Regions from separate parts of the Ramlibacter sp. PS3R-8 genome, predicted to be linked through region 2. Evidence: predicted binding sites of a transcription regulator. Region 2 holds the regulator's gene; the other holds the start of a gene.
What was found. Region 2 encodes HrcA, which represses chaperone genes, less so after heat shock. Its sites were predicted from a motif close to TTAGCACTCNNNNNNNNNGAGTGCTAA; they were not measured.

Region 1 (3,409 bases), on a different contig from region 2:
CGCATGAAAGAAGTTCTTTTGGTCACCGGCGGCAGCCGAGGCATCGGGGCGGCCACCGCCGTGCTCGCGGCGCGCAAGGGTTACGCCGTCGCCGTCAACTACACCAGCAACGAAGCGGCGGCCGCGGAGGTGGTGCGCAGCATCGAGGCGGGCGGCGGCAAGGCCTTTGCCGTGCAAGCCGACGTGGCGCAGGAGGACCAGGTGCTGCGCATGTTCGAACAAGTGGATGCGAAGCTGGGACGGCTGACCGCCCTGGTGAACAACGCCGGCATCGTGGACCGGGCCCAGCGCGTCGACGAGATGAGCCTGGAGCGCCTGAAGCGCATGTTCGACGTCAACCTCCTCGGCAGCTTCCTGTGCGCGCGCGAAGCGGTGCGCCGCATGAGCACCAAACACGGCGGCCAGGGCGGCGCCATCGTCAACGTCTCCAGCGCCGCCGCCCGCCTGGGCGCGCCGGGCCAGTACGTGGACTACGCCGCCGTCAAGGGCGCCATCGACGTCCTCACCATCGGGCTGGCCAAGGAAGTCGCCAACGAAGGCATCCGTGTCAACGCGGTACGGCCCGGCCTGATCGAAACGGAGATTCACGCCTCCGGCGGCCTGCCCAACCGCGTGCGCGACCTGCAGCACCTGGTGCCGATGCAGCGCGGCGGCAGCGCCGAGGAAGTGGCACAGGCCATCGTCTGGCTGCTGTCACCCGAGGCAAGCTACACCACGATGTCGCTGGTGGACGTGTCCGGGGGGCGTTGATGCCCGAGACGATCTGTTGGGAAGACCTCGTGCCCGGGAGCGTGCGCGAGCTCGGCACCACCTCGGTCGACAAGGAGGAGATCAAGGAGTTCGCGCGCCGGTACGACCCGCAGCCTTTCCACGTGGATGAGGAGGCAGGCAGGCAATCGATCTTCGGCGCGCTGTGCGCCAGCGGATGGCAGACCGCGGCCCTGGCGATGCGGCTGACGGTGGACAACATGCTGCGGCATTCCACCAGCCAGGGCTCGCCCGGGCTGGAGAGCCTGCGTTGGCTGAAACCGGTGTACCCGAACGACCAGCTTTCGCTGCGCCACGTGATCCTGGAGTCGCGCCCGATGCGCAAGCGTCCGGAGGTCGGGCTGGTGCGGTCGCGCTGGGAGATGTCCAACCAGGACGGCCAAAAGGTGCTGGAGATGGAGGGTTGGGGCATGTTCGGCCGCCGCACGCCGGCGACGCCGGAAGAACTGGCGGCCTACGAGGCGCAGCGCGCGGGCGCCTGATGGACTGGAAGCCGCTGATCACCCTGCTGGCCATCGTCAACCCGCCGGCCATCATCCCCTTCTTCATCTACTACACGCAGGGCTTCTCGCGGGCGCAGCGGCGGCACACCGTGGTGGTGTCGTCGGTCACCGCATTCCTTGTGATCGCGGCGAGCGCGCTGCTCGGCATCCGCATCCTGGAGTTCTTCAGCATTTCGATCGCCAGCTTCCAGGTGGGCGGCGGCATGCTGCTCCTGACCAGCGCGTTGAACATGCTCAACGCCAAGCCCGCCGAGGCCAAGCCGAACACGAATGAGATGGAAGCCGGCGCCGACAAGCTGGCCATGGGCAACAGCATTGCAGTGGTGCCGCTGACGATTCCGCTGCTCACCGGGCCGGCAACGATGTCCACCGTGGTGATCTACGCCGAGCGCGCGCAGACGGCGCTGCAGCTTTCCACCCTGGTCGCCTACGGTGTGGTGGTCGCGCTGGTCACCGCACTGAGCTTCGCCCTGGCGAATCCCATTGCCCGGATCCTGGGGCAGACCGGCATCAACGTCCTGACGCGGCTGATGGGCTTGATCCTCGCGGCGCTGGCGGTGGAAGTGATGGCCGAAGGGCTGGGCAAACTGTTCCCGGTCCTCGGCCGCGCGGCAGGCGGCTAGGCATCCAGGAATCGACCGCTTGCGAAGTAGGCGGCCGACTACGGGCCGCCGCGCTTGCAACCGACAAAAATGCCCTTATCATTAGCACTCGCTGGAGTTGAGTGCTAGCAGCCGAGCTGCAATCGCCCTCCTCCACGTGAGTTAATGAGCGCTAACTTCCGTTGGCGCCCAGGTTGAACCCCAATTCTCTTGAAGGAGATGCACATGAAGCTTCGCCCCCTGCACGACCGCGTGATCGTCAAGCGCCTGGAACAGGAAACCAAGACTGCCTCCGGCATCGTCATCCCCGACAACGCCGCCGAAAAGCCGGACCAGGGCGAAATCCTGGCCGTCGGCCCGGGCCGCAAGACCGAAAAGGGTGAACTGATCGCCCTGAACGTCAAGGTCGGCGACCGTGTCCTCTTCGGCAAGTACTCCGGCCAGACCGTCAAGGTCGAGGGCGACGAGCTGCTGGTCATGAAGGAAGACGACCTGTTCGCCGTGGTCGAAGGCGTGCCCGCCGCCGGCCTGAAGAAGGTCGCGTAAGCGCCCACCCCCGAATTCATCTCACAGAGGTAACGAACAATGGCAGCTAAAGACGTAATTTTCGGCGGTGACGCCCGCGCCCGCATGGTCGAAGGCGTGAACATCCTGGCCAACGCGGTCAAGGTCACCCTGGGCCCCAAGGGCCGCAACGTGGTGCTCGAGCGCTCCTTCGGCGCCCCCACCGTGACCAAGGACGGCGTGTCCGTGGCCAAGGAAATCGAGCTGAAGGACAAGCTTCAGAACATGGGCGCGCAGATGGTCAAGGAAGTTGCTTCCAAGACCAGCGACATCGCCGGTGACGGCACCACCACCGCCACGGTGCTGGCGCAAGCCATCGTGCACGAAGGCATGAAGTACGTGGCCGCCGGCATGAACCCGATGGACCTGAAGCGCGGCATCGACAAGGCCGTGCTGGCCCTGACCGAGCAGCTGAAGAAGGCCTCCAAGGCCACCACCACGTCCAAGGAAATCGCGCAGGTCGGCTCCATCTCGGCCAACAGCGACGAGACCATCGGCAAGATCATCGCTGACGCGATGGACAAGGTCGGCAAGGAAGGCGTCATCACCGTCGAAGACGGCAAGTCGCTCGAAAGCGAACTGGAAGTCGTCGAAGGCATGCAGTTCGACCGCGGCTACCTGTCGCCCTACTTCATCAACAACCCCGAGAAGCAGTCCGCCCTGCTCGAGAGCCCGTTCGTGCTGCTGTACGACAAGAAGGTTTCGAGCATCCGTGACCTGCTGCCCGTGCTGGAGCAAGTCGCCAAGGCTTCCCGTCCGCTGCTGATCATCGCGGAAGAAGTCGAAGGCGAAGCGCTGGCCACGCTGGTGGTCAACACCATCCGCGGCATCCTGAAGGTCGTGGCCGTCAAGGCGCCGGGCTTCGGCGACCGCCGCAAAGCCATGCTGGAAGACATCGCTGTCCTGACCGGCGGCAAGGTGATTTCGGAAGAAGTCGGCCTGACGCTCGAGAAGGTGACGCTGGCCGACCTG
Region 2 (3,409 bases):
AGGCTGTCGGTGCTGTCGAAGCCGGCTTCCTGCAGCCATGGCAGCAGCGCAGGCGGCAGGTCGAATTCGGCGCTGATCTCGGTGCGGGCGGCGCCCTCGCGAACGACGGTGGATTCGGCGCGCGCCCCCAGGGCGAGCTGCAGCGCGTCGACCAGGATCGACTTGCCGGCGCCGGTTTCCCCCGTGAGCACGGAAAAGCCGTCGGCCAGGTCGAGCTCCAGCTCGCGGACGATCACGAAATCACGCAGGGCGATGCGCTTGAGGCTCATGAACCGGCTTCGTTCCAGTGCAGTTTCTTGCGCAGGGTGTCGAAATAGGTCCACCCCTTGGGATGGAGGAATCGTACCGTGTACTCCGAGCGGCGCACGGTGATCCTGTCACCGTGCAACAGTGACGCAAGTGACTGCATGTCGAAATTGGCGCTGGCGCCGCGGCCGGAGACCAGCTCGATGGTGATTTCCACGCCGTCCGGCAGCACGATCGGCCGGTTGGACAGCGTATGCGGCGCGATCGGCACCAGCACCCAGCCCGGCGTGGACGGGTGCAGCAGCGGCCCGCCCGCCGACAGCGAATAGGCGGTGGAGCCGGTGGGCGTGGCCACGATCAGGCCGTCGGCGCGCTGGTTGGCCACGAAATGGCCGTCCACCTCCACCCTCAGTTCCACCATGCCGGAGGTCGCGCCGCGGTTCACCACCACGTCGTTCATTGCCAGGGCTTCGAAGACGGCCGCGCCATCGCGCATCACCTGTGCGTGGATCAGGGTGCGATGGTCTTCCTCGAACTGCCCGGCCAGCATGGGCGGCAGCACCGTGCGGTACTTGTCCAGCGGGATGTCGGTGATGAAGCCCAGCCGCCCCTGGTTGATGCCGATCAGGGGCACGCCGTAGCGGGCGAGCTGCCGGCCGATGCCCAGCATCGTGCCGTCGCCGCCGACCACCAGTCCCAGGTCGCATTCTTTTCCGATGGTGGCGACGTCCGCGGTCGGATGGCTGTTCAAACCGGCGACACTGGCGGTTTCGCGCTCCACCACCACCTCGCAGCCTTGGGAGCCCAGGAACTGCGCGATGTCTTCCAATCCGGCGCGCATGGAGGCCGCCAGCGGCGGTGCAAGCGCGGCGTGGTACTTGCCGATCAGGGCGACCTGCCGGAAGATGGGATTCATCGGCAAATTACATCATTAAAATTGACGCGCAGTCCCCGCCCCGTTCCATGAAGCTCGACGACCGCGCCAAGCTGTTGCTCAAAGCCCTGATCGAGCGCTACATCGCCGAGGGGCAACCCATAGGCTCGCGCACCCTGTCGCGGGCCTCCGGGCTGGAGCTTTCGCCCGCCACGATCCGCAACGTGATGTCCGACCTGGAGGAGCTGGGGCTGGTGGCCAGCCCGCACACCTCCGCCGGCCGCATCCCTACCGCGCGCGGCTACCGCCTGTTCGTGGACACCATGCTCACGGCCAAGCAGGGCGATTTCGCCACGCCTTCGCTGCCGGCGGACCAGCCGCAGAAGGTGATAGCCAATGCGGCGCACATGCTGTCCACCCTGTCGCAATTCGTCGGCGTCGTGGTGGCGCCGCGACGCAGCTCCGTGTTCCGCCACATCGAATTCCTCCGGCTGTCCGAGCGACGCATCCTGGTCATCATCGTTTCACCGGACGGCGATGTGCAGAACCGCGTGGTGCACACGGCCGCCGACTACACGCAGTCGCAGCTGGCCGAAGCCGCCAACTACCTGAACGCGCACTACGCCGGCATGGCCATGGAGGAGGTGCGCGAGCGCCTGAAGGGCGAGGTGGAGCAGCTGCAGGCCGAGATCGTGGTGCTGATGCAGACGGCCGTGGACGTGAGCTCCGAGGCCATGAAGCAGGACCAGGACGAGGTGGTCATCTCCGGTGAGCGCAACCTGCTGTCCGTGAGCGACTTCGCCGGCGACATGACGCACCTGCGCCATGCGTTCGAGCTGTTCGAGCAGAAGACGCAACTGATGCGGCTGCTGGACGTGTCCAGCCAGGCCGAGGGCGTGCGCATCTTCATCGGCGGCGAAAGCCACATCGTGCCCTTCGAGGAGCTGTCCGTCGTGAGCGCGCCCTACGTGGTGGACGGACAAGTGGTAGGAACGCTCGGTGTGATCGGTCCCACGCGGATGGCCTATGACCGGATGATCCAGATCGTCGACATCACGTCGAAGCTGGTGAGCAATGCGCTAAGCCACAAATAGCGGTCATCCCGGCGGAGGGTCCGTCATCCGCGCGAAGGCGCCGGTGCCGGATGGTCACAACAGGTAAACAAGCCGCCGCGCTGCGTCCGCAGAGGGCAACTCGCGGTGGCCGCCCCCCGCGCGCAGGTGCGGCATCGCCGCCCGTTACGCACCGACAAAGGGGCTACCTGCGCGGCCGTGGGATTCCACGCCTGCAATGCCGCAGATCCTTCTAAATTTCACTCCGTCCAAGTCTTTGACAACGAAAGGGAGCACATGGCTTTACGCACCAAACGCGGTCAGTCCATCTTCGGCGACCGCCACGACAACTGGATCAACGGCGGCACCGGCGACGACACCCTGGTCGGCGGCAGCGGCCGCGACAGCCTGTTCGGCGGCGACGGCAACGACTACCTCGATGGCGGCGCGCACGTCGACGTGATGCGCGGCGGCGCCGGCGACGACACCTACGTCGCGCACCAGACCGGCGACCGCATCCTGGAGGAGGCGGATGCGGGCATCGACACCGTCCTGAGCTACGCCCGCTCGTTCAAGCTCGATGCCAACGTGGAGATCGGCCGGATCATGTCCACGGAAAGGGCGCACATGAACGGCAACGCGCTGGACAACGTGATCTATGCCGGCGTGGGCAACAACGTCATGAATGGCGGCGCTGGCACCGACACGGTCTCGTTCGAGTTCGGGGTCAGCGGCGATGCTGGCGTGCGGGTCAATCTGGCGTCGCCCGCGGTGCGCGACACCGGCGGTTCCGGCCGCGACAAGGTCCACAACTTCGAGAACCTGGTCGGGTCCGCGAACGACGACTGGCTGGGTGGCGACAGCGGCAACAACATGCTGGACGGCCTCGGCGGCAACGACACCCTGCTCGGCGCCGACGGCAATGACAGTCTGGAGGGCGGGGCCGGCAACGACATGCTGGAAGGTGGCGCCGGCAACGACACGTTCGACTTCGACGCCGCGACGGACATGTCCACCGACCCTGCAGCCACCGACGTGATCGGCGATTTCGTGGTGGGCGAGGATCTCATCGACCTCTCCGGCATCGACGCCATGGCGGATACGCTCGAGGACGACGGCTTCACCTTCATCGGTGCCGCCGACTTCAGCGGTACCGACGCGGCCGCCGAGCTGCGCTACACGTTCGACGCCGCCGCCGGCATCGGCTACCTGTCCGGGAGCACCGACGCGGATGCGG

Region 1: the regulator HrcA is predicted to act here: its motif matches at 1,976-2,002, upstream of groES (co-chaperone GroES).

What each region holds. Positions count from the first base shown of each region.
Region 1 covers NZ_JBBHGT010000009.1:13,549-16,957, forward strand. The annotation lists gene WG902_RS22280 (SDR family oxidoreductase) at 4-750, shown strand; gene WG902_RS22285 (MaoC family dehydratase) at 750-1,250, shown strand; gene WG902_RS22290 (MarC family protein) at 1,250-1,894, shown strand; gene groES (co-chaperone GroES) at 2,099-2,419, shown strand; gene groL (chaperonin GroEL) at 2,459-3,409, shown strand, end outside.
Region 2 covers NZ_JBBHGT010000001.1:1,594,884-1,598,292, forward strand. The annotation lists gene recN (DNA repair protein RecN) at 1-269, opposite strand, end outside; gene WG902_RS07610 (NAD kinase) at 266-1,162, opposite strand; gene hrcA (heat-inducible transcriptional repressor HrcA) at 1,210-2,214, shown strand; gene WG902_RS07620 (calcium-binding protein) at 2,470-3,409, shown strand, end outside.